Regions from separate parts of the Idiomarina sp. OT37-5b genome, predicted to be linked through region 3. Evidence: predicted binding sites of a transcription regulator. Region 3 holds the regulator's gene; each other region holds the start of a gene.

Region 1 (3,281 bases), 1.1 Mb from region 3:
GTGCCAGGTTCTGACCAATGAATACGGGAACCACTGTGATACGTCGATGCCATAAAACTCCTGGCCTTCAACCGTATAGTGCGCGGTAAAGCCACCCAGTAATACTTGCAGTGAGAACAGTGCGACAACGATAAATAAGTATTTACCTAAGGCTTTTTGCGATGGCGTCAGTTTAATCTTGGTTAACGGGTCTTCTTTGGGTGCGGCGGGGTCGTCCTCGTCGTGATTACGCAGGAATGCCCAGCCCCAAATCAATCCGCCAACACCAGCAATCAGCAAAATCACACTGACGATCGACCAGATGATGTTCTCTGCGCTCGGAACGTTGTCGATTAACTGCTCATGAGGCCAGTTGTTGGTGTAGGTAACGTCTGCATCCGGGCGTTCGGTTGCGGCTGCCCATGCGGTCCAAAAGAAGAAATCGGTCATTACCGCGCGGCGTTCTGCCGAAGGTAACGTGTTTTCCTTCATCGCGTAGCTGACACGGGTAGGGCGAAGCTCAGGGTCATCGCTGAACAGGCGTGAATAATAATCTGCGGTCTGCTCAATGGCTTGTACCCGGCGATCACTCAAGATCACGCGGTTGCTGTCTTTATCGTAAGTATTGGTACGATACTCTTGCTTCAGTTCATACTGCAGCTGGTTTTGCTGAGCGCCTGTCAGAGAGTCATAGGGTTGATTGAAGACTTCCTGCGCGCGAATTTCTAACCAGGCGATCAACTCGCGATGCAACCAATCGGCTGTCCAGTCGGGCGCCTGATACGCGCCGTGGCCCCAAATAGAGCCCAACTGCATGCCGCCCACAGACTGCCATGCGGTTTGCCCGTCCAGAATACTATCCTCCGTGGCGATAATCTTGCCTTGCGGGGTAACAAACTGATCAGGGATAGGGGGAGCCTCACGATAAACTTCTTTACCAAAGTACCCCAAAATGCCAAAGGTAATAGCGAGGATACAAATGAGTATCCACCATAACTTACGATACCCGGCCATTCACGACCTCCTTTAATTGCTTTTGTTGTAGCGCTAAAAATGTGTGCACTTCTCTAGAGCAATTAACAGGCCAATAGTTAACCTTATGAAATAAAACTAATTTTTATGAGTCTAGGTGATTCCTACCATACTGGTTGGGGTTTATTTTACCGACAGGGTTAAATTAACCCTCTCTAAGAAAACTCAGGGAATTCAAACAGTAAGCAATAGCCTCATGAATCGTTGACACTGATCAACGCAAAAGCCCAAAAACAGATTAGCCTTAAACACAATATCTAGTGCTAATAAGAAGTTTAATAACTATATATGGTGTTTTATGCGCGATGCGTTGTTTCGTTACTGTAGCGAGGAAGTGGTCTTTCAGGAAGTCCCTGGCGAGGTGTCTTTGGCTTATACCATGACCGGCTGCCCTGTTGGGTGTAAAGGCTGCCACAGTGCCGATACCTGGGCCGTCGGTTCCGGTCTGGAGTTAACCCTGGATTATCTGGCGCAGCAACTTAATCGTTACCAGGGGTTTATTACCTGTTTGGCGTTTATGGGCGGAGAATGGCGGCCTGAGATGCTGAAGGCGTGTCTGAAGCTGGCTCGCCGTCGGGGAATAAAAACCTGCTTGTATACGGGCTATGACAACGTGTCCATTCAACTGCGTGAGCACCTGGATTTTCTAAAAACCGGCCCCTGGGTGAAAGAACTCGGCGGGCTCGACAGCCCTACAACAAATCAGAAGTTTTATGATTTGCGCAACCAGCAAGTGCTGAATGTTGCGTTTCAATAAGGAGAATAATTATGTTGCGCTTAACCGAACAGCAAGTCACCGGCAAAGTTAATTTTATTAACGACTACCTGCACGCCCAGAATGCGGCTGACGGTTCAAAGATGGACGCCAACGCCAATGTCACGCAAAAGAACATTGCCACCTTGGAAGCCGAATTAATGAAGGACTTTTTTGTCCAGGTTAACCGCAAACAGGTCAGTAATAAGATTGCTGAGTTATTCGATGAAGACCTGGCCAGAGAGTACGTTCGTCAAATTGAAGATCATGAAATCTACGTGCACGATGAAACCAGCCTAAAACCCTATTGTGTTTCGGTCACCATGTACCCATTTTTGCGTGACGGACTCACTAAGCTCGGGGGCGAATCGCAGGCGCCGAAGCATCTGGAATCCTTTTGCGGTACCTTCGTGAACTTTGTGTTCGCGGTCAGCTCGCAGTTTGCCGGTGCCGTTGCGACGGTCGAGTTTCTTACCTATTTTGACTATTTTGCCCGCAAAGATTACGGCGACAACTACTTAGCCACACATCGCCACGAAATTGCTAATCATCTTCAGCATGTGGTTTATGCTCTGAATCAACCCGCCGCAGCACGAGGGTATCAAAGCGTATTCTGGAATATTTCCATTTACGATAAGCATTATTTTGAATCGATGTTTGGCGATTTTGTGTTTCCTGCCGACTTTACCAAGCCACAGTGGGAGTCGGTTAGTGCATTGCAGGACTTTTTCCTCGACTGGTTTAACAAGGAACGCGAGAAAACCATTCTGACGTTCCCGGTCGTGACCGTGGCAATGTTAACGGACAATGGCCAGTGTAAAGACCAGACGTTTGCTAAAAAAATGGCAGCGGAACTTTCGCAGGGCAGCTCATTCTTTATTTACTTGTCAGATAACGCAGACTCACTGGCATCGTGTTGCCGTTTGCGGAATGAAATCAGTGATAACACGTTTTCCTACACCCTGGGTGCCGGAGGTGTCGCGACCGGGTCGATCAATGTCATTACCATCAACATGAATCGTCTGGTTCAGGATGGCCGCGATCTGGAAACCGAAGTACAGAAAATTCATAAATATCAGGTTGCATACCGGGCAATGATGGAAGAATACAAAGGTGCAGGGTTACTTACCGTTTATGATGCGGGCTTCATCAGTCTCGATAAACAGTTCTTAACGATTGGCATTAACGGTATGGCGGAAGCTGCCGAATCGCAGGGCATTACGGTGGGTAACAACGACGCCTATAAACGTTTTGTTCAGCAGCATTTGAAGGTCATTTATGATGCCAACAAACAGGCGAAACTGACCTATGGCTATCTGTTTAACACCGAGTTTGTGCCGGCTGAAAACCTTGGTGTGAAAAATTCAAAATGGGACAAAGCAGACGGTTATCAGGTGACACGCGACTGTTATAACTCCTATTTTTATGTGGTTGAAGACGAGCAAACCAACGCCCTGGATAAATTTATTCTGCACGGCAAGGAGTTAATTGACTACCTCGACGGCGGCTCGGCACT
Region 2 (3,281 bases), 560 kb from region 3:
GGGTATTCCTGATAGTCCAACAGGCTGTCGAGAGCTCGTACGGCGAGGTCAGCCAGCTCTTCAAAATCTTCGAGCTTTTCGATCTTACCCAGGTTAAAGGCAGACAGGGTACACAGTGCGATTTCACCTTCTTCGTCATTAACGTGACGTAAAGGCTTAGTCGGCAGTGCGATTTCCAGGCATAAATTGCTTTGACGCACCGGCGCCACTTTCGAGTCGAATGGACTGTGCGTGTTGCAGTGGTCAACGTTTTGCACGTAAATGCGGCCGGTACTGGCGCGCTCCTGCATAAAGAGACTGAATAACTCAATCGCTTTAATGCGCTTCTTACGAATGCTTTCGTCCTGCTCATATTGCACGTACAGGCGCTCAAACTGATCCTGATCTTCGAAGAAGGCATCGTACAGACCCGGAACATCGGATGGGCTGAACAGCGTGATGTAATCGTCTTTGATCAAGCGCTGATACATCAGACGGTTAAACTGTACGCCATAGTCCAGGTGACGAACACGGTTTTCTTCAACACCACGGTTGTTTTTCAGTACCAGCAGACTTTCCACTTCGAGGTGCCAAAGTGGGTAGAACAGGGTGGCGGCACCACCGCGAACACCGCCTTGAGAGCAGCTTTTAACCGCTGTCTGGAAGTACTTATAAAACGGAATACAACCGGTGTGAAAGGCTTCGCCATTGCGAATTGGGCTACCCAGAGCGCGGATACGACCGGCGTTAATACCAATACCGGCGCGCTGTGAAACGTATTTAACGATGGCACTGGCCGTCGCGTTAATGGAGTCGAGGCTGTCGCCGGTTTCAATCAGAACGCACGATGAGAATTGCCGTGTTGGAGTACGAACACCTGACATGATGGGCGTCGGTAACGAAATCTTAAAGGTCGACGTAGCGTCGTAAAAACGCTTGATGTACTCCATCCGCGTTGCTTTAGGGTAGTTGGCAAACAAGCATGCGGCGACCAGAATATAGAGGAACTGAGCGCTCTCGTAGATGTCACCGGTAACACGGTTCTGCACCAGGTACTTGTTTTCCAACTGCTTCACCGCGGCGTAGGAAAAGTTCATGTCACGCCAGTGATCAATGATCTCATCCATCTGGTCGAACTCCTGCTCGCTGTAATCGTCCAGCAAGTGCTCGTCGTAGCGGTGTTCCGCAACCATTTTTTTGACGTGATCATACAGGCGCGGTGGCTCAAATTTGCCATACGCACGTTTACGCAGGTGGAAGATGGCCAGCCGAGCCGCCATATATTGGTAGTCCGGCGCCTCTTCGGAGATCAAATCCGCCGCTGCTTTAATGATAGTTTCGTGAATGTCCTCAGTCTTGATGCCGTCGTAAAACTGAATATGGGACTTAATTTCGACTTGAGATGCAGACACATTATGAAGGCCTTCTGCTGCCCACATGATGACACGGTGGATCTTATCGAGGTTTAAAGGTTCGCGTTGACCACTGCGTTTGGTGACGAATAGTTGATCGTTCATTTTAGCGCCGACTCTTATCTATTTGTTATATAAGTGTAGCCACAAGATATTGTGTAAAAAACCTTCTGATTAACGAATGAACACAATATCTAGGGGTGAAGGATTACTCAGTATGCTAGAAGTAACGTCCCCTGTGATCAAGTCAATTTACGTCAAAATAATAAGAAATTTATGTTGCAAAATGCGATAGATTCTCACAACGCTTAAGCTACTTGCGTTTGCGCCGGGGACAGTGGCATATAATTTTTTTGTCTGTAAATTTGCTTTCTTAGTCGCAGCAATTCTATAGCGATTGTGTCAATGCGTCAGCGACGGAAAGTATGCGTAATAATTGCTGCGGCGTTTCAATGGTGTAATCGGCACCCCAACGCTGCGGTTGGTCTTCATCACTGATGTAACCATAGGCAGCAAGTACCGTTGCCATGCCCGCATTTACGCCTGCTTGAATGTCACGTTCGGCGTCGCCGACGTACAGGCAACTGTGAGCATGAACACCTAATTGTTCGGCCGCATGCAGCAGGGGTTCCGGAGAAGGCTTGGCTACCGGTAACGTATCGCCGCCGACCACCACCTCAATGTGAGCGAATTCCGGGTAGTGAGGCAGCAACCTGTGGGTTAGTGCAATCGGCTTGTTGGTGACTATCGCCACTTTAATATCGGCCTCCTGCAGGGCGGCCAGCAGTTCCGCAATACCGTCGTAAGGGCGGGTATGGGTGGCAATGTTGTCGTGATAATAGCTTAAAAACTGTTGCCGTAGTTGCGGCAGCAACTGCTCCTGCGAGGCGGCAATGTCGTCGGCAAAGACTAAATTCAGCAGCCCGCGGGAGCCGTGCGAGGCATACGGCGTAAACCGCTCAGCCGGCACCGCCGGACGTTGATGCAAATGACAGACATGATTTAACGCCGCACCGAGATCTGGTGCTGTATCCAGCAGCGTACCGTCGAGGTCGAATAATACCGCGGCTACCGGTTTGTTGTCCTGGTTACGCATGGTTGCCCACCGTCAGCGTAGGTTTTGTTAAGGCAATAATGTAGTTGACATCAACATCCTGAGCACTGAGTTTAAAACCTTGTAACGGATGATAGACGATACCGTTCATGGCCTGCGCCTGCAGTCCTGCTGCATCGGTCATTGCCAGGAGTTCCGACGGCTTAATAAAGCGTTGATGATCATGGGTGCCTTTTGGCACCCAGCGCAGTATATGCTCGGCAGCTACAATACCCAGCAACCAGCTTTTTACGTTACGGTTTAGGGTTGAGAAAAACACCGTGCCCCCCGGTTTTACCATGGCTGCACAGGCTTTCACAATCGAGCCCGGGTCGGGCACGTGTTCAAGCATTTCCAGGCAGGTGACAACGTCAAAGTGCTGGGGATGCTGGCTGGCGAATTGCTCTGCTGAAATGCATTGATAGTCTATGTTTAATTGACTCTCAAGCGCATGCAGGCGTGCTACTTCCAGTGATTGCTCAGCCAGGTCAATGCCCTGGGCGTTAGCACCGCGTTGCGCCATGCCCTCGGTCAGTAAGCCACCGCCACAGCCAACGTCGACGACCTTCTTAGCAAACAGCCCGTTGACGTGCTGCTCGATAAAGTCCAACCGTAACGGGTTGATTTTGTGCAGTGGTTTAAATTCACCCTCCGGATCCCACCAGCGCGATGCAAGCGCAGAAAACTTATCGATTTCGCCAGGGTCAACATTCTGAGTGTTTGAAAAATGGTCGTTTTGGGTCATGAGTGCAAGCGCTGAGCGCTACCTTATGCATCGAATCATGGTGCATAGCATA
Region 3 (3,281 bases):
ATGGGCGCGCTTCGCCTTCGTAATCCTGATCGACGCCGGCCATGATTCGCAGCAGCGTTGATTTACCGGCGCCGTTGAGGCCTAACACACCGATTTTGGCACCTGGGAAAAACGACAGTGAAATGTCTTTTAGAATGGTTTTTTTAGGGGGAACAACTTTGCTCACCCGTGACATGGAATATATATATTGCGCCATGCGACGAACAATCCTTGATTTGGTTTAAAGAGTTGCCGATAGTTTAAAGCCAAATGGCCCAAATGCCCAAATTTGTTTGTTGTTACAAACTAGGCATTACGGGTGGTTTTAGGTTAAAATGGCGGCACTCTGGGCGTATGCCCCAAGTCAAATAGGTAAAGTGGGAGCCGTAATGCAAAAATCGCAACAAAATATCGCCGAGTTTGATGCTGAACTGTGGGACGCAATGAGCAAGGAAGTAGAGCGTCAGGAACAGCACATCGAACTGATCGCCTCAGAAAACTACACCAGCCCGCGGGTACTGGAAGCTCAAGGTTCCCAGCTTACTAACAAGTACGCCGAAGGCTATCCGCACAAACGTTATTACGGCGGTTGCGAGTACGTCGATATCGTTGAAGATTTAGCCATTGAGCGCGCCAAAGCGTTGTTCGGTGCGAAATACGCGAACGTACAACCGCATTCGGGATCGCAAGCCAATACGGCCGCGTTCATGGCGTTGATGGAAGCCGGTGATACCTTCCTTGGTATGAGCCTGGCGCACGGTGGTCACTTGACGCACGGTGCCGGCGTTAACTTCTCGGGTAAACTTTATAATGCGGTGCAGTACGGTTTATCGGAAGAAACCGGCGAAATCGACTATGCGGAAGTTGAACGTCTGGCGCAAGAGCACAAACCTAAAGTGATTGTAGCCGGGTTCTCGGCTTACTCGGGTATTGTTGATTGGCAGCGTTTCCGTGAAATCGCCGATCAAGTGGGGGCTTACTTGTTGGTCGATATGGCACACGTAGCGGGTCTGGTTGCGGCAGGTGTTTACCCAAGCCCGATTCCATTCGCTGACGTGGTGACCACAACCACGCACAAAACCCTTGCCGGTCCGCGCAGTGGGTTGATCCTGTCAGGTAAAGATGATGAAAAGCTGCACAAGAAATTAAACAGTGCGGTGTTTCCTGGTAACCAGGGTGGCCCGTTAATGCACGTCATCGCCGCTAAAGCGGTTGCGTTTAAAGAAGCGCTGCAGCCAGAATTTAAAGCTTATCAGGAACAAGTTCTGAAAAACGCCAACACCATGGTGAAAACACTGCAAAGCCGTGGCTATAAAATTGTCTCTAACGGTACTCAGAACCATTTGTTCCTGGTTGACCTGATTGACAAAGACATTACCGGTAAAGACGCCGATGCTGCCTTGGGCCGTGCCTTTATTACCGTGAACAAGAACGCGGTTCCTAATGACCCACGTTCGCCGTTTGTGACGTCAGGTCTGCGCCTGGGGACGCCGGCGATTACCCGCCGCGGTTTCAAAGAAGCGGAAGCCGAACAGGTAGCGAACTGGATTTGCGACGTGTTAGACGACATTAACAACGAAGCAACCATTGAGAAGGTTCGCGAACAGGTGAAAGCCCTGTGTGCGAACTTCCCAGTGTATCAATAACGCATGATCGGAATTGGATCGTTAAGTTAACCGGAGAGCATCGATGCATTGTCCTTTTTGTGGCACCCAAGACACCAAAGTGATTGATTCGCGATTGGTGGCGGATGGCGCATCGGTGCGCCGTCGGCGCGAATGTAATCACTGCAAAGAGCGTTTTACCACGTTCGAAACCGCTGAATTAATTATGCCGCGAGTGATTAAATCCGACGGCAGCCGTGAACCGTTTAACGAGGATAAATTGCGTAACGGTTTGTTACGGGCATTGGAAAAACGCCCTGTCAGTCTGGAACTGATGGAACAAGCCATTAACAAAATTAAATCAGCGATCCGGGCGACCGGTGAACGTGAAATCAGTAGCGATTTCATCGGTAATCAAGTGATGGATAATTTAAAGCAAATCGATAAAGTGGCCTATGTGCGCTTTGCCTCGGTTTACCGTTCATTCGAAGACATCCGCGAATTTGGCGAGGAGATCGCCCGTCTTAATGACTGATCCTACCCAAGTAATCATTGATCATCAGATGATGCACCGGGCGTTGCAGCTCGGTCGCCGGGGCATGTTAACGACGGCCCCAAACCCTGCGGTCGGTTGTGTCATCACACAGCAGCAAAAAATCATCGGCGAAGGCTGGCATCAGCGTGCGGGTCAACCCCATGCGGAAGTGCATGCGATAGCCGCAGCGGCTGGACAAACTAAAGGCGCTACCGCTTACGTCACGCTCGAACCTTGCAGCCATTTTGGCCGCACGCCGCCCTGTGTTAATGCGTTGATTGATGCTGGTGTTGCGCGGGTGGTGGTGGCAATGGAAGATCCCAATCCGCAGGTGGCGGGCAAGGGCATTGCCCGCTTACGCGAAGCAGGTATCGACGTAGAGGTTGGTATTCTGGAGCAAGCGGCACGCGCACTTAATCCGGGTTTTATTCACCGCATGACCACGCAGTTACCCTGGTTGCGTTTAAAAATGGCTGCTTCACTGGATGCCCGCACGGCATTGGCTAACGGCGAAAGCCAGTGGATCACGTCGCCGCAGGCGCGTGCCGACGTGCAGTATTGGCGGGCGCATGCCGACGCGATTCTAACCGGTGCCGATACAGTGCTGGCTGATAATCCGCGTTTAACCGTGCGTGCCGAGCAGTGGCCGGCCTCAAGGCCGTTACCGGATCCACTCAAACAACCGGTGCGTATTATCATTGATGGACAAAACCGTATTCACGATCAACTGGCTTTGTTTGAACAACCCGGGCCGGTCTGGCTGGTTCGTCATGAAGAAGCCGATGCCAGCCGCCACAGCCATTGTCACCAGGTGATAGTGCGGCGTACCGCGAATGGCAACGTGGATTTGCATGACATGATGCTGGAGCTGGCGCTACGTGAGATTAATCTGATCTGGACGGAGTGCGGTGCCCGACTGGCTGGCGCGCTTTGTGATGCAGGTTTAGTGAATGAAGTTTATTTATACCAATCCAATCAGTTGCTTGGTTCGGATGCCCGGGGCGTGGTCGATTTGACGTCACTGACTGCACTGACGCAAGCTCCGCGCATTCGTATTACCGATCGGCGTCAAGTGGGGCCGGATACTCGGATTATCGGTATTCCACAGAATCAACAGTAAAAGGTTAGCTATGGGCTTACACACTACCGAAGAAATAATTGAG

What was found. Region 3 encodes NrdR, which represses ribonucleotide reductase genes. Its sites were predicted from a motif close to AAACACNANATNTNGTGTTT; they were not measured.
Region 1: nrdG (anaerobic ribonucleoside-triphosphate reductase activating protein) is a predicted target of NrdR. The motif match lies at 1,258-1,277, and genes of this name have one in related genera.
Region 2: nrdA (class 1a ribonucleoside-diphosphate reductase subunit alpha) is a predicted target of NrdR. The motif match lies at 1,534-1,553, and genes of this name have one in related genera.

What each region holds. Positions count from the first base shown of each region.
Region 1 covers NZ_CP027188.1:126,272-129,552, forward strand. The annotation lists gene C5610_RS00590 (nitric-oxide reductase large subunit) at 1-993, opposite strand, end outside; gene nrdG (anaerobic ribonucleoside-triphosphate reductase activating protein) at 1,310-1,768, shown strand; gene nrdD (anaerobic ribonucleoside-triphosphate reductase) at 1,780-3,281, shown strand, end outside.
Region 2 covers NZ_CP027188.1:1,405,261-1,408,541, reverse strand. The annotation lists gene nrdA (class 1a ribonucleoside-diphosphate reductase subunit alpha) at 1-1,496, opposite strand, end outside; gene C5610_RS06550 (HAD family hydrolase) at 1,780-2,487, opposite strand; gene ubiG (bifunctional 2-polyprenyl-6-hydroxyphenol methylase/3-demethylubiquinol 3-O-methyltransferase UbiG) at 2,480-3,229, opposite strand.
Region 3 covers NZ_CP027188.1:1,961,383-1,964,663, reverse strand. The annotation lists gene ettA (energy-dependent translational throttle protein EttA) at 1-196, opposite strand, end outside; gene glyA (serine hydroxymethyltransferase) at 369-1,625, shown strand; gene nrdR (transcriptional regulator NrdR) at 1,669-2,118, shown strand; gene ribD (bifunctional diaminohydroxyphosphoribosylaminopyrimidine deaminase/5-amino-6-(5-phosphoribosylamino)uracil reductase RibD) at 2,111-3,238, shown strand; gene ribBA (bifunctional 3,4-dihydroxy-2-butanone-4-phosphate synthase/GTP cyclohydrolase II) at 3,249-3,281, shown strand, end outside.